DNA from 2 places in the Leucobacter sp. CX169 genome. Region 2 is predicted to be linked to the other one. Evidence: predicted binding sites of a transcription regulator. Region 2 holds the regulator's gene; the other holds the start of a gene.
The links. Region 2 encodes LexA, which represses DNA repair genes until DNA is damaged. Its sites were predicted from a motif close to TCGAACANNTGTTCGA; they were not measured.

Region 1 (12,023 bases), 840 kb from region 2:
ACGATCGCGCCCGCGAGCACCTGGTACCCGCGCTCAGGCGTAATCCCGGGCAGGTATTGGCGCACAGTCGACGGCATCTCGCGCAGCGTCGGCTCCCAGTCGCGCAGGCCCGCATAGTGCAGCGGCGCGAGGTCCCCAGTTTCAGGATCCGCCGGACCGCCGACCAGCCGCGCGAGCGAGCGGATCGTCTTCGACGTCCCCACGACGCGCTTGGGCCGCGGGCGGTCGGCGAACATCTCATCGCGCACCTTCGTGAACTCCTCGCGGGCGTGCGCGCGGAGCGCCGAGACGGCCTCGCGGGTGGGCGGATCCTCCGGCAGGTAGTTGATCGTCGAGCGCCCGGCACCGAGCGGCAGCGAGACCTGCACATCGGGGTACTCGTCGGCCCCCTGCGCAATCTCGAACGAGCCGCCACCGATATCGAACAGCAGGATCTCCCCCGCCGACCAGCCGAGCCAGCGCCGCACGGCGAGCATCGTGATGCGCGCCTCGTCCTCGCCCGACAGCACCCGCAGCGTGACTCCGGTCTCGCGGGCGATGCGCGCGAGCACCTCCTCACCGTTGGTCGCCTCGCGAATGGCCGAGGTCGCTGTGGGAATGAGGTCGTCGACACCGATCTCGTTGACAGTCGTGACCGCCTCCTGGATCGACGAGATGATCAGCCGGATCCCGATCTCACTAATCGCCCCGTCGGCGTCGAGGTAGCGCATGAGCCGCAGCGTCGACCGCTGCGAGTGGTACGGCACGGGGCTCGCGCCGGCGTGCGCATCGACGATCAGCAGATGGACGGTGTTCGACCCGACGTCGATGACTCCGAGGCGCATGGCGCTAGTACCCGCCGCTCTGGGCGGCGGTATCGGCGGCACCAGCCCCGCCGGTCTCGCTGGCCCCGATTGCACCGGCAGGATCCTGCCCGCCGCCATCGCCCGCACCGTTCTCGTCAGCATCGAGCTCTGCAGCGATCGCGGCCGTGCCCGACAGGCCAAACCGGGTCGCGCCGGCCGCGTAGAGCTCGCGCACCGCAGCGGCTGTGCGCACGCCGCCCGAGGCCTTGACGCCGAGGCGCCCGCCGACGGTGTCGGACATGATGCGGACGGCCGCCACGCTCGCGCCACCCGCGGGGTGGAAGCCGGTGGAGGACTTGACGAAGTCCGCTCCCCCGCCCTCGGCGGCGCGGCTCGCCAGGACGATCTCGATGTCCGAGAGCGCCGCGGTCTCGAGAATGACCTTGAGCACGTGCCCCTCGGTCGCGTTGCGCACCGCACGCACCTCGTCTTGGACCGCGGCGAAGTTGCCGGCGCGCACGAGCCCGAGGTTCACAACCATGTCGATCTCGTCGGCGCCCTCCTTTACCGCGCGGGCGGCCTCGAAGGCCTTGACCTCGGCGTGGTGGGCTCCGGAGGGGAAGCCGACGACCGTGACGATCTCGAGCCCGCGCTTGTCGACGGGCAGAAGGGAGGGGCTGATGCAGACGCGCTTGACACCGAGCTCGCGTGCGGCGTCGAGGAAGGCATCGAGCTGCGCCGGCGTCGTGTCGCTGGCGAGCAGCGTGTGGTCGGCGATGGCCAACAGTTCGTCACGGGTGAGGGCTTCTGCGCCCTGGGTGTGGTCGGTCATCGCTCGATCGCCTCTCGCTTGGTGTTCGCCCAGCTGGTGTCACCTGTGCTGCCGGGGCAGCGCCCGGCGTCGCCCGGCATTTCGCCGAGCAGATGAGCCCAGAATAGAGCAGGTACAGCTGCGGGATCAGGATATCGAGGAAGTTGAGCGGCCTGCCGACTGAGCGGGTTGGTGGCGGCCGTTGGATGCCTTCGCTTTCTCGAAGATATATTCCCACCTTGTTGCGACTCTACATCGAATTTTTCTTCTATTCATGAGAGAATAGGGTATGGCACTCACCGCTTCCGGTGTCGACGACGACACCCCCGAAATCGTCTCGCAGGCGCTGCTCATTCGAGCCGCCGCGGCGCTTTCTGAGGCGGTCGGCGACAGACTGGGGCTCAAGACGGACCGCGAGATCGTTGCGCTCACCCAGCAAGTGGAGGCCTTGGGACGGCAGGTGGACGCTCTGCGCGTCGAGCTCGCGGGCGAGGTAGACCATCGAGCGCGAAACGACTTCGGCTCGGGTTCCCTCGCGTTCCGGCACGGCTGCCACAACGCGACCGAGCTCCTGCGGCGCCTTGCCTTGGTGTCGGCCGGCACAGCGACAAAGCGGTTCGCGCTCGCCCGCGTGACGCGCGCTCAGCTGGGGTTCTCGGGCAGCACCGTCCCACCGAAGTTTCCCGCGGTCGCCGCGGCGCTCGCCTCGCACGCGATCTGCATCGAGAGCGCCGAGATCATTACGCGCGGGCTGGGTGTGCTCCCCGGCCACGTTAGTGCCGAGGATGTCTCGCATGCCGAGCAGTGCCTGGTTGCCGCGGCCTGCGGCACGACGCCGCCGGGCGGCCAGGCCGCCGTGTCGGCGGCGCACGCGGACGACATCCGGACGATGTGCCGGCCGTGGGTCGCGGTTCTCGACCAGGACGGCCCCGAGCCCCGTTTCGACCAGCAGCAGATGCATCGCTTCATCAGCTTCGGCCACGAGAAGAACGGTCTCGTGCCGATTCGGGGCGCGGTGGCGCCGGAGGTCGCAGCGCTCGTGGGCCGCATGTTCGACGCGATCAATTCGCCGCGCACTCGCGAGGCCGGTGGCCCTACCGCCACCGACAGCGGCGTCACTGCCACCGCCACCGCCATCGCCACGGCTGAATCCGCACTCACCACTCCGCCATCAATTGCCGGCACGCCCGCCCTTTCCGGCGGGAGTTCGGTTCGCTTCGTCCCGGTCGACCCCTCCGACGATTCAGACGGCGACGCCGATGACTTCGCCCCTGCCGATCGCCGCACACCCGGCCAGCGGCGACACGATGCGTTCGCCGCGATCGCGCAGGCCGCGAGCCAGCAGGACAGCATCCCGACGCTGGGCGGGGCCGCGGTCACCGTGCTCATCCAGGTCGAAGAGGAACAGCTCACAGCGAAGCACGGGTTCGGTTGGTTGCACGGGCACGACGGCGAGGTCACCCCGATTTCAATCGACGGCGTTGCTCACGCCAGCTGCGCTGGCAGCGTGCACCGGGTCGTGCAGAACAGCGACGGCCGCGTCATCGAGCTCGGGAACTCCCAACGCATCTTCACCGCCCATCAGCGCCGCGTGATCGCGATGCGCGACGGCGGCTGCATCATTCCCGGCTGCAGCGTCCCCGCTTCCTGGTGCGAAGTTCACCACGTGACCGAGCACGCCAAAGGCGGATCTACTCATACCGACAACGGAGCCACCCTGTGCTGGTATCACCACCGATCCCTCAGATCGAACGGGTGGGAAGTACGCATGAGAGACGGGTTGCCCGAGGTGCTTGCCCCGCCGTGGATCGACTCCGGCCGTGGCTGGCGATCAGTGCGACCGCCGACGCGGCCGCCGGGGCTCGACGCGCTGCGCCGCCGCCGCACGGGATAGTCGCTGCACAGGATAGCCGCTGCACCACAGAGGTCTGCCGTCGCGCCGCCATCCCGCTCACCGGCGGGCCCGGGCCCGCGCCACCCGGCCTTCTCCTCCGCCTCGGCGATACACTCAATCCCATGCGCGAAGACGATCTCCCCACGAACTCACCTGCCCAGCCCGAGGTCGAACTGAAGATGGGCGGCATCGAGTTGCTGCCCATCGTGCAGCCGCTCTGGGAGGCGCTCTACGACCATCACCACGAGAACGGTGACGCCGGCCTCGCCGTGCGTCCCCGCGAGGAGAGCTGGCCGCTGCGCTTCGCGCACTACGAACAGATCTTCAAGGATCACACCGCCTTCGCCATCGTCGCCCACACCGCCGGGGTCCCCTCGGGCTACGCGCTCGCGTACGAGGACGACCCGATCGACGAGGACGACGAGCGCTCGATCGTCACCATCGAGAGCCTGGTCCTGCTGCCTGAAACGCGCGGGCAGGGCATCGGGACCCTACTGCTCGCCGCGGTCGAGACTGAGGCGTCCGAGCGCTGGGAAGCAGCCGAGTCCGCCCTCGAGGTCATGACCGGCAATGAATCGGCGGATGCCTTCTACGAGCACGCTGGCTTCGTCGAGCGCGGTGAGACCTGGCTGCGCCTCGCACCCGCAGGCGGACCAGCCGTGGGCGAGCGTAAGACCAACGAGGATCGCCTGGGCGAGCTGCTCGACGAGCACCTCGATGACGAAGAAGCACTGTTCGCCCTCGCGCTCGAGGACGGCCCCGACGACACGTGGCTCACCTCTGATGTCTTGGTCGTCGGCCAGCCGGAATACGACGTCGAGGCCGATGCCGCAGCTCTTGAGGCGGCGCTCGCACCGTTCGCCGCAGCGGGCGCGACCTCGGCGCTCATCGCGCTCGATAGCGAGACCGACGCGGGCTGGCCCGAGGCGCTCGAATCGCTCGGCTTCCGCAAGGTCCTGCGCCTACTGACGCGCCCGATCGCAGCAAACTAGGGCGACTCCCCACAGCCGCCCTAAGCTCGCCCTCGTCGAGCTTGGGCGATCGGTCGCTTCAGATGATTTGAAGCAGCACCTTGCGCAAGCTCGACGGCGAGCAGCACCCTGATCCGAGGGCGCAACCTGCCGAGCGAACGCAACCAATCGACCCGAGGGCAAGGTTTCCAGCCCGCAGGGCCGGAAACCGCGGCAGCCGCAGGCCACCGTCAGGGATGAAGAGCGCTCAACGGCGCCGAAGCGTTGACGAGCAAATGCCCCACTAGCCGCCGTGCGGCCCGACCTCCTGCACAATGACGACCGGCTGACCGGCCTCTTCCGACTCGTCGAGGTCGACGATGCCGCGAATCGACCAGTCGTGGTCGCCTTCGGGATCCTGCAGGACCTGACGGAACTTCCATACGTTCGCACCCGGCTCGCCGCGGTCGATCTCGAGCAGCTTGGGTGAGCGCGCGGTCGCGTCAATCGCGATCGAGTCGTACTCATCGAAGTACTTATCGAGCGCGTCGCGCCAGTCGTCCTCGGTGAAGCCGAAGCCCGAGTCGAGCTCGGCGAGCTCGCGGTAGTACTCGTGCGATGCGGCCTGCACGCGGCGGAACAGGGCGTTGCGCAGCATGACGATGAACGCGCGCTCGTTCGCGAGCACGCTGCGGGAGGGCGGCGGCAGCTCGTGCGCGGCCTTCTCGTGCGCCTCGGGGTCGGGGTGCGCGAGCGACTCCCACTCGTCGAGCAGGCTCGAGTCGACCTGGCGCACGAGCTCGCCGAGCCACTCGATGAGGTCCTCGAGCTCCTCCGTCTTCTTCTCGACGGGCACGGTGCGCTCGATCGCGCGGAACGCGTCCGAGAGATAGCGCAGCACGGTGCCCTCGACGCGGCTCAGCTCGTAGTACGAGACGAGGTCGCGGAAGTTGAAGGCCCGCTCGACCATGTCGCGCACGACGCTCTTGGGGCGCAGTGCGTAGTCCCGCGCCCACGGCACCTCGGCCGTGTACGCCTCGAACGCCTCTCCGAGCAGCTCCTCGAGCGGCTTGGGGTAGGTGATGAGCTCGACCCGCTCCATGCGCTCGTCGTACTCGATGCCCTCGGCCTTCATCGCGCCGATCGCCTCGCCGCGCGCCTTGTGTTCCTGGGCCCGCACGATCGCGCGAGGATCCTCGAGTGTCGCCTCGATCACCGAGATGACGTCGAGCGCGTAGGTCTCGCTCTCGGGCTCGAGCAGCTCGATCGCCGCGAGCGCGAAGGGCGACAGCGGCTGGTTCAGCGCGAAGTTCGCCTGCAGCTCGACAGTGAGACGCAGCAGGTGCTGCCCGCGCTCCTCGACCAGGTCGACGATGCCGCCGCGGCGCAGCGTCTTGAAGATGTCGATCGCGGTGCGGGCGTGCGCGTACTGGCGCGCGCGCGGCTCGTGATTGTCGAAGATGAGCTCGCGCATCGTCGCGAGCGCCTCCCCCTCGTGCCGCTCGCCACGGGCGATGACCGAGAGCACCATCGAGTGCGTGATCTTCATGCGGCTCACGAGCGCCTCGGGCTGGGCGCCGATCAGGCGTTCCATGCTCGACTCGCTCCACGAGACGAAGCCCTGCGGCGCCGACTTCTTCTTGGCCGGCTTGGCCTTCTTTCCACCCGCCTTACCATCGGCCTTGGCGGCCGCCTTCGCCGCGAGCTTCACGTTCTCGATCTCGTGCTCGGGCGCGAGCACGACGATGTCGCCCTCGGTGTCGTAGCCGGCGCGGCCCGCGCGACCCGCGATCTGGTGGAACTCGCGGGCGGTGAGCTGGCGCATGCGCTCGCCGTCGTACTTCGTGAGGGCCGTGAGCATGACCGTGCGAATGGGCACGTTGATACCGACGCCGAGGGTGTCGGTGCCGCAGATGACGCGCAGCAGGCCGCGCTGGGCGAGCGTTTCGACGAGGCGTCGGTAGCGGGGCAGCATGCCCGCGTGGTGCACGCCGATGCCGGCGCGGACGAGGCGCGACAGCGTCTGCCCAAAGCCGGTGGCGAAGCGGAAGGTGCCGATCGCGTCGGCGATCTCGTCGCGCTGCTCGCGCGTGACGACACGGATGCTCGAGAGCGCCTGCGCCCGCTCCACCGCCGCGGCCTGCGCGAAGTGCACGATGTACACCGGCGCCTGGCCGTCCTCGAGCAACTTCTCGACGGTCTCGTGCGCGGGCGTCACGGCGTAGGTGAACGCGAGCGGGACGGGCCGCTCGACTCCCGAGATGTTCGCGGTCGATCGCCCGGTACGGCGGCTGATGTCGTCCGCGAGGTCGTCAACGTCGCCGAGCGTCGCCGACATGAGGAGGAACTGCGTGTCCTTCATCATGAGCAGCGGCACCTGCCACGCCCAGCCGCGATCCGGCTCTGCGTAGAAATGGAACTCGTCCATGACGACCTGCGTAATGCCGCCGGTGTCGCGGTCGCGCAACGCGAGGTTCGCAAGAATCTCGGCAGTGCAGCAGATGATGGGGGCGTCGGGGTTGATCGAGCTGTCGCCCGTGATCATGCCGACCTTCTCGGCGCCAAACACGGCGACGAGGTCGAAGAACTTTTCGCTGACCAAGGCCTTGATGGGTGCGGTGTAGACGGTGCGGCGCCCCTCGGCCAGGGCGACAAAGTGCGCGCCGAGGGCGACGAGCGACTTCCCGGTACCGGTCGGGGTCGCGAGGATGACGTTGCTGCCGAAGGCGATCTCGAGCACCGCCTCTTCCTGCGCGGGGTAGAGGCGCAGCGCCTTCTCTTCCCACGCCCACTCCTCGAACGCCGCGAAGATCGCGTCGGGGTCGCCGAGCGTGCCGCCGAAGTCTTCGTCTGCGTGCTGGTCGAGCAGTTCGCCGAGCGTCATGAGGGGGTGTCCTTCCCGGGGGCCCGATCTGTGCCACCCGTGTCGTCGTACTCGATGCGACTCGCACCAGAACTGTCTACGACCACCTCTATTCTGGCCGGGATTTGCTCTTTCATTTCCGCGACGTGACTAATGAGGGCGACGGTGCGCCCGCCCTCGCGCAAACTGTCCAGGATCGCCATCGCCTGACCGAGCGCGTCGGGGTCGAGCGAGCCGAAGCCCTCGTCGATGAAGATCGTGTCGAGCGTGATGCCGCCTGCCTCTGCCGTCACGACGTCGGCGAGGCCGAGCGCGAGGGCGAGCGAGGCGAGGAAGGTCTCGCCGCCCGAGAGCGACTCGGTGCTGCGCGGGCGCCCAGTGTACTCGTCGAGCACGCGCAGCCCGAGCCCGGACTGGCGCCCGCGCGCCTGCAGACTGTCGTCGTGTTCGAGCGTGTAACGGCCGCCGACCATGGCGCTCAGGCGCCGGTTCGCGGCCTCGATGATCGCCTCGAGCCTCGCCGCGAGCACGAACACCTCAAGCCGCATGCGCCGCGTGTTCGGGTCTTTCCCTTCAACGCTGCCCGCGAGGTTCCGGATCAGCGCGAGCGCCTCGGCTCCCGCCGCGCTCTCTGCGAGCTGGGCGTCGACCCGGGCCAGCAACTCGTCGAGCTCGTCGGCCTCGTGCGTGGCATCGGCGTCGGCCTTCGCGGCCGCGCGGGAGTGCTCCCGGGCGAGCTGCTGTCGGGCTTCGGCTGCGACGATCGGCGCACGGTCGGCCGGGACATCTTGCAACTCGGGCTCGGCGAGCACGCCGTCGATGCGCTGCCGCTCGGCGTCGTATTTCTTGATGGTGTCGGTGAGCTCGGCAAGCTCGGGCTCGTGCAGCTCCGCGTCCCGCGCTTCGGCCGGGGTGGCGAAGCCGTGGGTAGCCAGGGCCGCAGTGGCCTCTTGTCTGGCCGTGGCCTCGGCTTCGGCCGAGCGGGTCGCGGCACTCGTGGCGGCGGCGTGCCGGTCGAGGGCCTGGGCGAGCGCGGCGACCGCGTCGCGGCGGGCGGTGAGGCTGCCGAAGGTGCCGCGCGCTTTTTCGAGAGTCGTCGCCTCGGCGTCTCGCTCGGCGCGGGCGGCCTGCGCGCTGGCGGCTGCCGCCGCGAGGGCCTCGGCCGCGAGCCGGATGGACTCGTCGGCCGACTCGCGCTCGGCGCGCAGCCGCGCGGTCTCGGCCTGGCGGGCGGGAAGTTCGTCGGCCGCGGCCTGGGCGGCGGCGTGCGCGGCGTGCGCTTCTCTGACGAGTTGCTCGGCGGCCTCGGCGTCGCGGCCCCCGCCTTCGGTGCGGGCAGTGGCGAGCTCGGTGGCAGCGAGCGCCTCGGCCGCGCGGGCCCGATCGAGGGCGTCGCGGGTGGCGTCAGTGGCGGCCTCGGCGACTGCCAGCGCGGCCTCCGAGAGGTCGGGGGCGTCGGCGTCGGTTGTCGCCGGGTCGGCCGCGTCGGGGCTCGCGGGGTCCGGGTGCTCCGTCGAGCCGCACACCGCGCACGGCTCGCCGGGCTTCAGCTCGTCCGCGAGGATGCCCGCGGCGCCCGCCCGGCGCCGCGCGAGGAGGTCGCGGTACGCGTCGAGCGCGAGGGCCGCACGGTCGGCGGCGGCGCTCGTCTCGCCGCGGAGAGCTTCGAGCTTCGCCTCAATCGCGACCACTCGGGTGGCAGCGGCGCGGGCAGACTCTGCGCGTTCGAGCGCCGCGGCCAGTTCGGCGCGGGGCGCGCTCGCGGTCAGTGCCGCCTGCTCGGCCTGTTCTGCTTCGGCGAGCTGGGTCGGCAGCTGGGCCGCCCGCTCGCGGGTCTCGGCGAGCAAAGCCTCCGCCGCGGTGTGGGCGGCCTCAAGCGCCTCGATCTGGGCGTCGCGCAGCGCGAGCGCGCCCTCACGGGTGACGAGCGCCGAGAGCGCCCCGGTGGCGGCGTGGGCCTGCTCGGCGGTGACGGTAGCAGGCTGTGTCTCCCCCTCGACGAGCCCGTCGAGCGCGTGCTCCCCCGCCGCCTCGCGGGCGGCGTCGAGCGCGGTCGCCTGGACGGTCAGCTCGTCGTCCGCGGTCGATCGGGCAGCCATCGCGGCGGCCTCACGGCGGACGGTATCGGCCACGCGCGCGGCGCGCTCGGCGGCGTCGCGGCGGGCGCGATCTTGGGCGATGGCCTCGGCGGTCTCGTCGAGCGTGAGTTCGTCGCGCCGGGCCGCGCGGAGGCGCAGCTGGCGGTGCAGCAGGTGGCGGGCGGACTGCAGCTCGGACTCGGCGGCCTCGTCTGCGGCGAGCGCGGCGTCCGCCTCTGCCTGGCGGTTCGTCGCCACGGCGCGCAGACGCTCGGCCGCGACACCCAACGCCTCGCGGCGGGCAGCTGGGCCGGTCGGAAGCGGCAATACGGCGGCGGGCTCGGTGGCCTCAGCCACATCTGCGCCGGGATCGAGAACGCCGTCACTATCGCCCCAGACCCCCGCCACCCGCGCCTCGGCCTGCTCGAGCAGCCCCGCGACGAGGCTCTCGGCCGTGCCGTGCGCTTGCTCTGCGGTCTTGCGGCGGGCGGCGAGATCCTGTTCGATCCTGTCGAAGCGCTGGCTCGCGAACAGGGTGCGCAGCAGCGCCTGGCGCTCGGAGTCCTTCGCGTGCAGGAAGCGCTGGAAGCGGTTCTGCGCGAGCAGGATGACCTGTAGGAACTGGTCGTGGTTGAGCGCGAGCACGGGCGCCAGCTCGGCCGCCACGTCGGTGGGCCGCGCGGCGACCCCGTCCCACTCGCCGGCCGCCTCGTCGAAGCGCCAGAGCTCGGCCTCGCCCTTCTGCGTCGTGGTGCCGGCCCCGCGGCGCTTCGGCCGCTCCCAGTCGGGCGTGCGCCGCACGCGGTACCGCTCCCCCGACATCTCGAACTCGAGCACGACCGAGGTCTCGTCGTCGGGACCGCAGTGGTCGCTGCGCACCCGCTTCGCGTCGCCGTCGTATCGCGGCACGGCGCCGTACAGCGCGAAGCTGATCGCGTCGAGCACGCTCGACTTGCCCGCCCCGGTACGCCCGCCGATCAGCAGGATCCCGTCGCTCGCCGCCCGCTCGAAGTCGAGTGTCTGCGTGCGGTGGAACGGCCCGAAGCCGGTGATCTCGAGGCGGAGTACCCGCATGTCAGTTGCCCTTCACTTCGGTGCCGGCACTTCCGGCCGCCCCGGCGGCAGCGAGCACCTCGGCCAACAAGGCGCGCTCCTCGGCGCTCGCGCCCTCGCCCGCGCGCACGTGCTGCAGGAACTCGTCGACGACTTCGATATCTGGGCGGCGCTCCACCCGGGCCGCGTAGCTGCGCGTCGACTTCGCCGGCGCCCCCTCGGGCGCGAACTCCAGCTGGGCGCAGAACGGGAAGCGCTCGCGCAGGCGGCGCATCGCGTCGATCGGGCGAACGGGGTCGGTGAGCGTCACCTGCACCCAATCCTGCTCGTGTGGCGCGTGGGCCGGGTCGGCGAGCACGCCCTCGAGCGTGCCGCGCAGCCGAGCGAGCGGCCGGGGCACCGGCAGATCGAGCCAGGTCACCGCGTCGAGGCCCGCCGCCCCGAGCTCGACGAGCCACACCCCGCGCGGCTTGCCCGCCTCAGCGAAGGAGAGGTGCAGCGGGGCGCCGCTGTAGCGAATGCCCTCGGCGAGGCGCTGCCTGCCGTGGATGTGGCCGAGCGCGGCGTAGTCGAACCCTGCGAACACCGACGCGGGCACGAGGTCGAGCCCGCCCGAGGTGACGTCGCGCTGCAGCCCCGCGGCCGCCTCGGCGACGGCAGGATCCTGCCCGTTGTCGTCCACTGCCGTCGCCACCGCAAAGCAGTGCGCCATCGCGACCGCACGACCCCCTCGAGCCGCACGCAGCTCGGCGATCTCGCCCGTCACACGAGCGAGCAGCGTGTGGTGCTCGCGCAGCGCCTCGCCCGGGTAGAGGCCGCGCTGCAGCATCGGTTCGAGGTACGGGATGCCATAGATGTCGACCGTGCCGTGCTCGTCGGTGAGCCGCACGGGCCGCCGGAACGCGTCGGGCGCCGCGAGCACGTGCACACCGCCCAGCGCCGCCCACTCGGCCTGGAACCCGAGCCGGCTCGCGTTGTCATGGTTGCCGCTCGAGAGCACGACGACGGCGCCGGCCTCGCGGATGCCGCGGATCACCTCGGCGAGCACCGCGTAGAGATCGGCCGCCGGCGCCGCGTGGTCAAACACGTCGCCCGCGACGAGCACCGCGTCGACCTCATGCTCGCGCACCAGCTTCGGTAGCTCCGCGAGCACCTCGCGCAGCTGCGGCACCGTCGGGTGGCCGTGGAAGCTTCTGCCGAGGTGCCAGTCCGAGGTGTGCAGCAGGCGCATATCGGCTCGTTTCCCTAATGATTTCGCGGATCCACTTGGTTCTGGGTGCCCCCGAAGCGATCTGGACGTAATAAGCGTGTCACACGCCACCGACATGCTTCGTCGCGTCGGTGGTGTTCCCTAGACTCGCGCTGTGAGCAAACCGAATCTCTTCAGCCCGATCCGCCTGCGTGACGTCGAAGTCCGTAACCGCGTCTGGGTCTCGCCCATGTGTCAGTACTCCGCCACCGAGGGCGTGCCGAACGATTGGCATGTCGTCCACCTCGGCGCCTTCGGCCGCGGCGGCGCGGGCCTCGTGCTCGCCGAGGCGACGGGAGTCGTGCCCGAGGGCCGCATCAGCCCCGGCTGCCTCGGCCTC
Region 2 (12,023 bases):
GCCGACCTCATCGACGACGACCGCCGCCTGCTCATGCACGGGCTCGCCCCCGACGCCGTGTTTGTCTCCGCGCGCACAGGCGAGGGCCTCCGGGAACTCAAGGAGCGCATCGACGCGACCCTCCCCATGCCCGACATCGAGGTCACCGTCGTGGTGCCCTACGACAAGGGGGGACTCGTCGCTGAAATGCACGAGCGCAACCGGGTGGTGAACACCGAGTACGTCGAGGACGGCACGCGCGTGCACGCGTTTGTTTCTGGCGAGATGTTGGCCAAGCTTTCACCCTATATGACGTAGCGTTTCGCCGTGTTGCGTCGTGTGATGTCGCGGGACGACACATGCGTGCGTGCGCGCCGATGCGGTTGTTAGCTTGGGCCTGTCGCCAGGGATTTCACCCCGACGGCGCCGGGATCCTGTCAGGAATGTCAGCCCGGCCCACGCAGCAACTGCAGAGGACCCGCCACCGATGTCTGCCCCCTTGCTTCCCCCCGCCACCATCCTGGGTTACCCCCGCCTCGGCCGCCGTCGCGAGCTGAAGCGCGCGATCGAGTCATTCTGGAAGGGTGCCTCGACTCAGGCTGACCTCGAGGGTGTCGCCCGCTCGCTCCGTCAGACGACGCGCGCTCGCCTGACCGGCCTCGGGCTCCCCGCTGCCGGAGGGGCTATCCCTGAGAGCTTCAGCTACTACGACCAGGTGCTCGACGCGCTGGTCGCCGTTGGAGCCATTCCCGAGCGCTTCCGCGGCATCGACGGGAGCTCGCTTGAGCGTTACTTCGCGCTCGCTCGTGGCGACCGAGACCGCCAGCCGCTCGAGATGACGAAGTGGTTCGACACGAACTATCACTTCAGCGTGCCTGAGATCGACGTCGAGACGCCGTTCGCGGCGAACGCGTCGGCGCTGACGGCCCTCGTCGCCGAAGCGCGCGAGGACGGCGTCGAGTCGCGCCCGGTGCTCGTCGGCCCGGTCACCTTCCTGCTGCTCGCGAAGCCCGCAGACGGTGCGCCCGAGGGATTCCGCCCGATCGAGCGCCTCGACGAGCTCGTGCCGGTCTACGCCGAGCTGCTGCGTGAACTCGCCGCCGCCGGGGCTGCCTGGGTGCAGCTCGACGAGCCGGCGCTCGTCTCGGACTCGCTGAGCGTGTCGCGCGAAGAGATCGCTTCGCTCGTGGAGCGCGCCTACGCGCAGCTCGGCGCCGCCGAGGTGCGCACGAGCCGGCCCGCGATCCTGCTGACCGCGCCCTACGGCGACAGCTCCCGGGCGCTGGCCCGACTGGGCCGGCTCCCGGTCGAGGCGGTGCAGGCGGACCTCGTGCGCGGCACGTTGCCGGAATCAGCACTCGCCTCGGGGGAGCTCGCCGAGGCCTTCGCGGGCACTCAGCTCGTCGCCGGCGTGGTCGACGGTCGAAACGTCTGGCGCACCGACTCGCGCGCGGCGTTCGCCACCCTGACCCGGCTTGCGGATGCGGGTATCGCGGTCGTCGCGGGTACCGCCGTCAGCCTGCAACACGTCCCGCACGACGTTGACGAGGAGTCAAAGCTTGACGTCCGCCTCGCGTCCTGGCTCGCGTTCGCCGACCAGAAGGTCGAGCAGGTCGTGATCCTGGCCAAGGGACTCGCCGAGGGCGGTGACGCCATCGAGGTCGAGCTTGCCGACACCGACGCGGCACTGGCCGACCGGGCCGCGGCCCCAGGGGTGCGCGACGGCGGCGTGCGCGCCCGCGCGGCGGCAGTCGGCTTGGCCGATCGCAACCGCGCCGCGAACGCCGATCGCCACGCTGCGCAGGCGGCGCTCGGCATCCCCCAGCTCGCCACGACGACCATCGGGTCGTTCCCGCAGACCACCGAGATTCGCACCGCACGTGCGGCCTTCACCCGCGGCGAAATCGACCAGGTGGCCTACGACGGCTTCCTCCGCGAGGAGATCGCACGCGTCATCCGCCTGCAGGAGGAGATCGGTCTCGATGTCCTCGTGCACGGCGAGGCCGAGCGCAACGACATGGTGCAGTACTTCGCCGAGCACCTCGACGGCTTCGCGGTCACCGAGCACGGCTGGGTGCAGTCATATGGCACACGCGCGACGCGGCCCTCGATCCTGTGGGGCGATGTGTCGCGCCCCGCGCCGATCACGGTGGCATGGACGAGCTACGCCCAGTCCCTCACTGAGAAGCCGGTGAAGGGCATGCTGACGGGTCCCGTCACGATCCTGGCCTGGTCCTTCGTTCGCGACGACCAGCCGCTCGGTGAGACGGCGTCCCAGGTCGCGCTCGCCCTGCGCGACGAGATCGACGACCTGGCGGCGGCCGGCACCGGCATTGTCCAGGTGGACGAGCCGGCGCTGCGCGAACTCCTGCCTCTCGATGCCGACCGTCAGGCCGCGTATCTCGATTGGTCGGTGGGCGCCTTCCGTCTCGCCACGGGTTCGGCGGCCGCGGGAGTGCAGATCCACACGCACCTCTGTTACTCGGAGTTCGGTGAGATCATCGACGCGGTCGACGGCCTTGACGCCGACGTCACGAGCATCGAGGCCGCGCGCAGCCGCATGGACGTCGTCGAGCCGATCGGTCGCACGGGTTTCTCACGCGGGATCGGCCCGGGGGTCTACGACATCCATTCTCCCCGCGTGCCCAGCGTCGAGGAGCTCACCGAATTGCTCGGCATCGCCACGGCGCACGTCCCCGGTCAGCAGCTCTGGGTGAACCCCGATTGCGGCTTGAAGACCCGCGGCTATGCCGAGACCGTCGAGAGCCTGACCAACCTCGTGCGCGCGGCCCACGCCGTGCGCGGCGCCTAGGAGATCACCGTCGTGTTGCCCACTGAACCGGTCGGCTCAATCCCGCGCCCGTCGCGTCTACAGCGGACGGTGCTGGACGTTGAGGCGGGCCTCGCCGATCCTGCGCTGCTGCAAGTCGAGCAGGATCACGCCGTCGCCGATACGCTGGCCCGCTTTGCTGAGACGGGGTCGCCGCTCATCACTGACGGCGAGCAGCGTCGGCAGAGTTTCGCGAGCTATCCGCTCGGCGGTTCAGGGGCCAACGACGCTGCGGAGGCCGCGGCGAACGTGTTCGCGGTCTTCGCGGACGGGCATCACCGCGTGCTTCCTCGGCTGACGTCCGGGCCATTTCGGTACCGGGCATGGGCCGCGGACGACCTGACCCTGGCCCGGCAGCACACCGATCTGCCGCTCAAGCAGGCGGTCGTCTCGCCCGCGATGCTGTCGCTCATGTACCCCTTCGAAGGAGCGCTGCCGGACTACCCGCGCGAGCGGTTCCACGACGACCTGGTCGACGCGTGCGCGGACGACATCGGCGGGGCCTTCGCTGCGGGCGCGACCCGGGTGTCGATCGACTTCACCGAGGGCCGGCTTGCGCTGAGCCGTGACGCCCGGCAGCCGTGGGCGGGCCGCGAGCGCCTCGGTGGGTTCATCGAGCTGATCAACCGCGTGCTCGACCGGTTCTCGGCCGAGGATCGCGCCAGGATCGGCGTCCACACCTGTCCCGGAAGCGACCGGGACTCGGCGCACAGCGCCGAGGTGGACTACGCGGAACTGATCCCGGAGCTGTTCCAGATCGAGGCCGGGTACTTCCTCGTGCAGGCGGCGAGCGAGCGCGACCCCGATCGCGTTGCCGCGCTCGTGGGGCGCGAGATCACTCGCCTGGGTGAACGGGCCCCGCACGTGCGCTTGGGCGTCACAAACCCGCTCACACCGAGGCTCGAGACGGCTGAGGAGGTGCGCGACCAACTGGTGCGGGCGGCCCGGTTCGTCCCGCCCGAGCGGCTCGGCTCAACCGACGACTGCGGCTTCTCGCCGTACGTCATCGACGACAAGCCGCGTCATGGCTCGGCGGATTTTGCGCGTGAGGTGGCGTTCGCGAAGATCGCGACCCGCGTTCGGGGCACCGAGCTGGCACGCGCCGAGCTCGCGGGGGTTGCCTCGTGAACGCCCTGCTGCTCACCGGATCCCGCCCGACCCTCGCCCGATTCTCGTTCGAGGTGTTTCCCGCCCGCACGCCGTCGGCGGCGCTCGCGCTCGGCCACGCGGTGCAGCACCTCTCGGCGGCCGAGCCCGACTTCATCTCGGTGACGTACGGCGCGAACGGGACGAACCGAGACGCCACACTGGAGCTGTTGCAGTACCTGCGCCGGCACACCGACGCGTTGCCGCTCGCGCACCTCACGACCGTGGGGGACGACCGGGACGAGCTACGGCGTCAGATCAACGCTTTCATGGACTCGGGCATTCACGACTTCTTGGCGCTGCGGGGCGACCCGCCGGCGGGCCAGAGCGAGGCGGACGTTGCCTCCGCAATCTCGGCGGCCGAGCTCACCGCCCTTGTCACGCAGGTGCGTTCCGAACGCCCGGCGTTTACGAGCGTGGGGCGCACCGCCGTGGCGGCGTACCCCAACGGGCACCCGTCGACGCGGTCGCGTTCGGCCGACCTCGACTGGCTCGTCGCGAAGCAGGAGGCGGGTGCGTCGCTCGCGATCACGCAGCTGTTCTTCCATGCGGAGGAATACCTGGGCTTCGTCGACGAGGCGCGCGCGGCCGGGCTAACGATCCCGGTGCTGCCGGGGCTGATGCCGGTGTCGACGTCGGCGCAGCTGCGTCGCGTGGCTCAGCTCGCCGGACGACCGGCGCCGGCAACGCTCGAGCGTGCGCTGGAAGTGGCGGGCGGGTACGCCCCCGAGCTCGGGGTCGAGTTCACGCTCGCTCTTTCCCGCGAGCTTTTGGCGGGCGGCGCTCCCTCGATCCACCTGTACACCTTCAACCGGCACGAGCAGGTGCTCGCGGTGCTGCGAGAGCTCGGGCTGCTGACCCCTGACCCGGTGCGGGCCTAGACCGAGCGGAAGACCGCTACGACCTTGCCGAGAATGTCGGCGTGGTCGCCCAGGATGGGTTCGAACGCGCTGTTGCGCGGGAGCAGCCAGGTGTGGCCGTCGCGCTGCCGGAAGACCTTGACGGTGGCTTCCTCGTCGAGCATCGCGGCGACGATGTCGCCGTTTTCGGCGGTGTTCTGCTGGCGGATCACCACGTAGTCGCCGTCGCAGATCGCCGCATCGATCATCGAGTCTCCGACGACGCGGAGCATGAAGAGCTGACCGCCGCCGACGATTTGGCGGGGGAGCGGCACGAGCTCCTCGACCTGCTGCTCGGCCGTGATCGGAATGCCGGCGGCGATTCTGCCGACGAGGGGAACCAGGCGAGCTTCACCGGTCTCGGGGCCGTTCTCGGCCTCGCGGGCGCTGCGGCTTTCGGCGAGTTCGACCAGCACCTCGAGCGCGCGCGGTCGGTTTGGGTCGCGGCGAATGTAGCCGCCGAGCTCAAGGTTGCCGAGCTGGTGGGTCACGCTCGACAGTGACGCGAGGCCGACCGCGTCGCCGATCTCGCGCATGCTCGGCGGATAGCCGCGGCTCTCGACCGAGCGCGAGATGAACTCGAGAATCGCCCGCTGCTTCTCGGAAAGCGGCTTACCGCGGCCATTCGACCGGGTGGAGGAGCTGGCCATAGTGCAGTCCTTTCGGGCGGAACCACCGCGCAAACGTCAATGTCGGTGGTCCGTGGTTCAGTGAGCTCGTGTTCGAAACACTAGCCCCAATGTTCGAGCGAAAACAAACATCTGTTCGAGTGTCGCAAGGAATATATCGTCACGATGTTCGAATTTGAGCTTGCGGAATCGTTTGTTCGAAGATACATTCGAAACAAATGTTCGCATCGAACTGGTGTGGAGCGTCTCGAACGTACTGATCGAGGAGGAACAATGTCTGTCATCTCACTGCCCGTGTCGGGCATGTCGGCGTCATCAGCTACCGCCCGCACCCGGCTGCGGATTACCCGCCGCGGGCGCATCGTGCTTGCGGCGTTCGTATCTCTGCTCGTCCTCGGCGTCGTCGTGTTCGGCGCGGTCTTCGGCGCAGCTCAGGCCCAGGCGTCGAGCGAGTCGAGCCAGCAGGAGTTCGGCTACCTTGTCGTTCAGCCGGGCGACTCGCTCTGGCAGATTTCGAGCGGGCTCGATCCGAAGGCCGATCCGCGCGACCTGATCTCTGAGATCGTGCGCCTGAACCAGCTGGGGGGCTCCGACGTTGAGGTCGGGCAGACCCTGGCCGTACCGCTGCGGTTCTCCGACAACCCGAGCGTTGTCAAGGGGTCGGGTCTCGTAGACTAGCTGGGTGACCAGCCTGAGTGATCTTCCCCTCCGCGACAACCTGGTGGGCAAGCGCCCCTATGGGGCACCGCAAGATGCCGTGCCCGTGAGCCTGAACGTCAACGAGAACACCCATCCGCTGCCCGAAGGGGTCGTGGCGGACATTGCAGCCGCCTTGGTCGAGGCGGTGCGCGGGGTGAACCGATACCCCGATCGCGAGGCGACCGAGCTGCGCGAGGGACTCGCCGGCTATCTCGGTCACGGCCTGACCGCAGCGCAGCTGTGGGCCGCCAACGGGTCGAACGAGGTGCTGCAGCAGGTGCTGCAGGCGTTCGGTGGCCCGGGTCGTTCGCTCCTGAGCTTCACCCCGACCTACTCGATGTACCCCTTGCTCGCCGCGGGAACCGACACCGAATGGATCGGCATCGAGCGGCCCGAGGGCTACGCGCTCGACGCCGAGTTCGTCGAGGCGGCGATTCGCGAGCACGCTCCTTCGATCACGATCATCTGCACGCCGAACAACCCGACCGGCACGACGACGACGGCCGACGTCATTACGGCGGCGTACGACGCCACCGATGGGATCCTGATCGTCGACGAGGCGTATGCCGAGTTCGACGCGGAGAACCCGAGCGCGATCGCCCTGCTGCCCGGACGCCCCCGCCTGCTGGTCTCGCGCACGATGAGCAAGGCGTTCGCCTTCGCCGGCGTGCGGCTCGGCTATCTCGCCGCGGACGCCGCCGTGGTCGACGCCCTCCGCCTGGTGCGCCTGCCCTACCACCTGTCCGCGCTCACCCAGGCGGCGGCCACCACCGCCGTCCGGCACGCGGGCCCCATGCTCGCGACGGTGGCCGACATTCGCGTGCAGCGCGACCGCCTCGCCGTCGCGCTCCTGGAACTCGGCTATCGCGTCCACGACTCGGGTGCGAACTTCCTGCTCGTCGGCGGCTTCGCTGACCCGGCGGCGACGTTCACCGCGCTTCGCGAACGCGGCATCCTGATTCGCGATCTCTCGATCGAGGGCCACCTGCGGATGACGGCGGGAACCGAAGCCGAGACGACGACGCTGATCGCGGCGCTCACCGAACTGGCGCCGAACGACCGCTAGGGCGACCGGCGTTCTGGCTAGGATGGTGCACATGAGCGCAGCCCCCCGCACCGCAACGCTTGAGCGTGCGACGAGCGAGTCCCAGATCACCGTTTCCGTGAACCTCGATGGCACGGGCGAGTCGGATATCGAGACCGGCGTGCCGTTCTTCGATCACATGCTGACGGCGTTCGCCCGCCACTCGCTCACCGACCTCACGGTGCGCGCGAAGGGTGACATCCACATCGACGTGCACCACACCGTCGAGGACACCGGGATCCTGCTCGGCCAGGCCCTGCTCGAGGCGCTCGGCGATAAGAGCGGGATCTCGCGGTACGGCGATGCCCTCGTGCCGCTCGATGAGGCGCTCGCGCAGGCGGTCGTCGACATCTCGGGGCGCCCCTACCTCGTGCACAGCGGCGAGCCCGCCGGCTTCGAGTTCCACCTCATCGGCGGTCACTTCACCGGTTCAATGGTGCGTCACTTCTTCGAAGCCATCACGCTGAACGCGCGCCTGACGGTGCACGTCCGTCTCGTCGAGGGTCGCGACCCGCACCACATCGCCGAGGCGGAGTTCAAGGCGTTCGCGCGCGCTTTCCGACAGGCAAAGGAACTGGATCCGCGGGTCGCGGGGGTGCCCTCCACCAAGGGCGCACTGTGAGCCTGCCGCGCGTCGCCGTCCTCGAGTACGGTTCCGGCAATGTGCACTCTGCGGTGAAAGCGCTGGTGCGCGCCGGCGCCGAGGTCAGCCTGACCCGGGACCCCCTCGAGATCGCCGAGGCCGACGGGCTGTTGGTTCCCGGCGTCGGTGCGTTTGACGCCGTCATGCGGCAGCTCGAGAGCGTGACCGGTGACGCCATCATCGCGCGGCGGCTCGACGCCGGCAGCCCGGTGCTCGGCATCTGCGTCGGCGAGCAGATTCTGTTCTCCCGCGGCATCGAGCGCGGCGCTGAGACCGCAGGCCTCGCTCGCTGGGCGGGCACCGTTCGTGAGCTCGAGGCGCCGGTGCTGCCGCACATGGGCTGGAACACGGTCGAGGTGGCGGCAGGATCGGTGCTCTTCGACGGCATCGAGAACGAACGTTTCTACTTCGTACACTCGAACGCGGCGACCGAATGGGACACCGCCGCGGGCGCACCCGAGACGGCCCGCGTGAGCTGGGCCGAGCACGGTGAACGGTTCATCGCCGCCGTCGAGGATGGCCCGTTGTCGGCGACCCAGTTCCACCCCGAGAAGTCGGGTGAGCCCGGGATCCGGCTGCTTGAGAATTGGGTCCGCAGCCTGGGCTAGGCTGGTGTCTTGTTCCGTGCGGCCGCGAGGCCATTGGCCCGGACCTCCACGTTGCAAACAAGAAGGAACGATGAGCGAGTTCAACAAGCGCCCCAAGCTGGAGCTGCTGCCCGCGGTCGACGTCGCGGATGGGAAGGCAGTGCGCCTCACCCAGGGCGAGGCCGGAACCGAGACCAACTACGGCAACCCGGTTGACGCCGCTCTCGACTGGATCGAGCAGGGTGCCGAATGGGTGCACCTCGTCGACCTCGACGCGGCATTCGGACGCGGCAACAACGCCGCGATCCTGCGGAAGGTCATTCGTCAGTCGAAGGGCGTCAACATTGAGCTCTCGGGAGGCATTCGCGATGACGCGAGCCTCGAAGCAGCGCTCGGCCTCGGCGCCAAGCGCATCAACCTGGGCACCGCTGCCCTCGAAAACCCTGAGTGGACCCGCTCGGTGATCGCCCGGTACGGCGAGCGCATCGCGGTCGGCCTCGACGTGCGCGGCGAGACGCTGGCGGCACGCGGCTGGACCGAGGACGGCGGCAACATCTGGGACGTCATGGAGCGCCTCGAGAAGGTCGGTTGTGCACGGTACGTCGTGACCGACGTGACGAAGGACGGCACCCTCCGCGGCCCGAACCTCGAGTTGCTCACGCAGGTCCTCGAGCGCACGCACCGCCCGGTCGTCGCCTCGGGCGGCGTCTCGAGCCTGGACGACCTCGCCGCACTGCGCCAGCTCGTGCCGCTCGGCCTTGAGGGCGCGATCGTCGGCAAGGCGCTGTACGCAGGGGCCTTCACGCTCGCTGCCGCACTCGACGTCGCCGGGGACTAGCAGAGGCTATGGCCGCCAAGCAGCTTCCCTCCGAGGGATGGCCGGACGGGCAAAAGCCTGCACCCGGCCCCGCCCTGCCCGCAGGGTTGGTGCCCGGCGGCGACGTCGATTCCGCGGGATTCCCGTGGGAAGGCCGAACGTTCGACCACCACGGCACCGCGTTCGCCGGTGACGACGGCACGACTCCGGTCGCGGTGGCGGCAGCGGTGGCTCGGGTGCGTGAAGTGGGCGAGCGAAGCGCCGGGGGCGACCCGGCGGCGCTTCGCGAGCTCGCCGAGGCGCACGCTGACGCGGTCGCGGCTTTTGGTGCCGAGCGCTTTCTCGTTGCGCTGATTGCGGAGGCGGGCGAACTCGGCGAGACCCCCGAGGGGCGCATCGTCGAGAAAACCCAGGAGCTCTCGATTGTGACGGTGGCGGCACCCGACGGGCGCCGAGTGCTGCCGATCTTCAGCTCCGTCGAGACGATGCGGCGGTGGCACCCTGAGGCCCGGCCGATTCCGGTTCCGGGAGCGCAGGCGGCCCTCGCCGCGGCGCAGGAGCACACCGACCTGATCATGATTGACGCGGCGACGCCCGAGCGCGAGTACGGCGTTCGCCGCACCGCGCTCGAGGCGTTCGCGCTCGGCCAGCGGGTGCTCCCGGGCTGGGCCGAGCCCGAGGTCGTAGCCGCGTTCGCGCTGAGCATCGCCGCGGAACCGGACGTGCTCGGCATCACGCTCGAACCGGGCGACCCATTGGCCCGCCTGATTGCTCCCGAGACCCGAGTGGTGCTGACGCTTGCCCCGGGCCTCGATCGGGCCGCGCTCGACGCGCTGCTGGCGCGGATGCAGCAGCGCTGGGCTGAGAGCGCGCTGATCGCCGATCGGGTGGACTCGATGACGGTGAGCCTGCGCGCTCCCGACCAAAGCTAAGCGGAATCCGCCCCGGCTAGGCCGGAAAGAACGCGATCAGCGCGACGTAGCAGGCGGTGCCGGCGCCGACGCTGAGTACCGTGCGGCGACGCGTCGCGAGGTGCACTGCCACCGTGACAGCTGCCGCGACCGGGACGGCCCACCACGTGCCGGGGCGCTCGACGAGTACCCCCTGCAGCGTGATGATCGCGAGAATCACGAGGATTCCCGCCGGCATCCATCGACCCATGCGGGTGATGAAGCGCGACTTGCGCAGCGGCTTCAGGATGGCGAACGGGATCGCGCGGAGGGCGAATGTGATGAGCCCCGAGATGACGATCGCGGCGATCAGGTACTCAGTGCTCGGCATGGGGGAGCTCTCCCTCCTCTGGGGCGACCGGCTCGTGCTCGCGTACGAGGGCGTAGCGAAGCGCCAGGAGCGCCGCGAAGAGGATCAGCGCGACGAGCATGGCTGCGCCCGGGGTCGCGAGGAGCGCCACGGAAGCCGAGACGCCGGCGAGCAGCACCGAGGGCAACTCGCGCTTCGACCGGAAGGCGTCGAGCGTCATCACGATGAAGAGCGCGCAGAGTGCGAATTCGAACCCCTCGATCGGCGCGGGCAGCGCGCTCGCGATCGCGAGACCCACGAGCCCACCGGCCACCCAGTAGGCGTGGCACGCGACCTGCATCGTGAGCATGCGGGTGCTCGAGTTCACCTCGCGCGGCATGAGCGCCGCGGTCGCGTACGCCTCGTCGATCATCGCGTAGACGGAGTAGGCGCGGGCAAACCCTGGCCTTACGACCTCGATCGGGAACGAGAATGCGTAGAAGACGTGGCGGAAGTTCACCGCGAAGACGGCCACTGCGATCGTGGAGAGCGGCGCGACGGCCGCGAGCATGGTGGTGAGTAGCAGCTCAACGGAACCCGCGAACACCACAATCGAGAGCGCTGGCGCCACCCAGCCAGGGAGGCCGACCTGCACGACGAGGAAACCGAGCGCGATGCCGAGGGGAAATACGCCGAGCCCGACGGACAGTGAGTCCGTCAGGCCCGCTCGGACGCGCTCGCCCCTGGTCGTGAGGCTAGATGACAGAGCCGGTCCACTTCTCGCCCGGGCCCTTGCCGGGCGCGTCGGGGATTGCGGACGCCTCGCGGAAGGCGAGCTGCACTGAGCGCAGGCCGTCGCGCAGTGGGCGCGCGTGCGAGTCACTGATCTCGGGGGCACCCGCCGTGACGAGCCCGGCGAGCGCGTTGATGAGCTTGCGCGCCTCGTCGAGGTCGGTCTCTTCCTCGGGGTTGTGGGCGAGTCCGCACTTCACTGCCGCGGCGCTGAGCAGATGCACGGCGGCGGTCGTGATGACCTCGACCGCGGCGACGTCCGCGATATCGCGGGTGGCCTGCGAGACGGTTTCGCTGGAGGCGATGAGCGTCTCGTTCGTGGTGTCGAGTGGCTGCTCGTTGGGGGTCTCGCTCATGGGGTTCTACTTCTCTTTCTCGGCCAAGACCACAGCAAAAAGCTGCGGGGCCGTGTACTCGCTGCATCGGCGCTTTGGAAGGCGGCGGGTCTTCTGCTAAACTTGCTGAGGCTCTCGTTCATCCGATCGAGAACTGAAGTGGAGATTCTCCCACCCGCAACCAGTTACTAGGTTACCGGGTTGTTGACACCCCGTCGGTCAGCGTTCATCGCAGGCAGGCAGCTCTAGGGTGTAGTGTTTTGCGTGAACGCACGCCAGGCCCTGATCTTCGCCGACGTGGCACCCCAGAGTTGGGGAGCCGTCGCCCCACGAGATCAGAGGAG

Region 1: JW030_RS04240 (HNH endonuclease signature motif containing protein) is a predicted target of LexA. The motif match lies at 1,817-1,832, and genes of this name have one in related genera.

What each region holds. Positions count from the first base shown of each region.
Region 1 is NZ_CP071051.1:944,434-956,456, reverse strand. Features, by position in the region: gene JW030_RS04250 (Ppx/GppA phosphatase family protein) at 1-824, opposite strand, end outside; gene deoC (deoxyribose-phosphate aldolase) at 829-1,617, opposite strand; gene JW030_RS04240 (HNH endonuclease signature motif containing protein) at 1,886-3,490, shown strand; gene JW030_RS04235 (N-acetyltransferase) at 3,613-4,482, shown strand; gene JW030_RS04230 (RNA helicase) at 4,745-7,324, opposite strand; gene JW030_RS04225 (AAA family ATPase) at 7,321-10,455, opposite strand; gene JW030_RS04220 (exonuclease SbcCD subunit D) at 10,457-11,665, opposite strand; gene JW030_RS04215 (NADH:flavin oxidoreductase/NADH oxidase) at 11,799-12,023, shown strand, end outside.
Region 2 is NZ_CP071051.1:1,789,339-1,801,361, reverse strand. Features, by position in the region: gene hflX (GTPase HflX) at 1-297, shown strand, start outside; gene metE (5-methyltetrahydropteroyltriglutamate--homocysteine S-methyltransferase) at 467-2,791, shown strand; gene JW030_RS08195 (hypothetical protein) at 2,804-3,937, shown strand; gene JW030_RS08190 (methylenetetrahydrofolate reductase) at 3,934-4,836, shown strand; gene lexA (transcriptional repressor LexA) at 4,833-5,504, opposite strand; gene JW030_RS08180 (LysM peptidoglycan-binding domain-containing protein) at 5,757-6,161, shown strand; gene JW030_RS08175 (histidinol-phosphate transaminase) at 6,166-7,248, shown strand; gene hisB (imidazoleglycerol-phosphate dehydratase HisB) at 7,280-7,888, shown strand; gene hisH (imidazole glycerol phosphate synthase subunit HisH) at 7,885-8,517, shown strand; gene priA (bifunctional 1-(5-phosphoribosyl)-5-((5-phosphoribosylamino)methylideneamino)imidazole-4-carboxamide isomerase/phosphoribosylanthranilate isomerase PriA) at 8,588-9,334, shown strand; gene JW030_RS08155 (SseB family protein) at 9,343-10,245, shown strand; gene JW030_RS08150 (branched-chain amino acid transporter permease) at 10,262-10,594, opposite strand; gene JW030_RS08145 (AzlC family ABC transporter permease) at 10,581-11,261, opposite strand; gene JW030_RS08140 (DUF1844 domain-containing protein) at 11,308-11,700, opposite strand.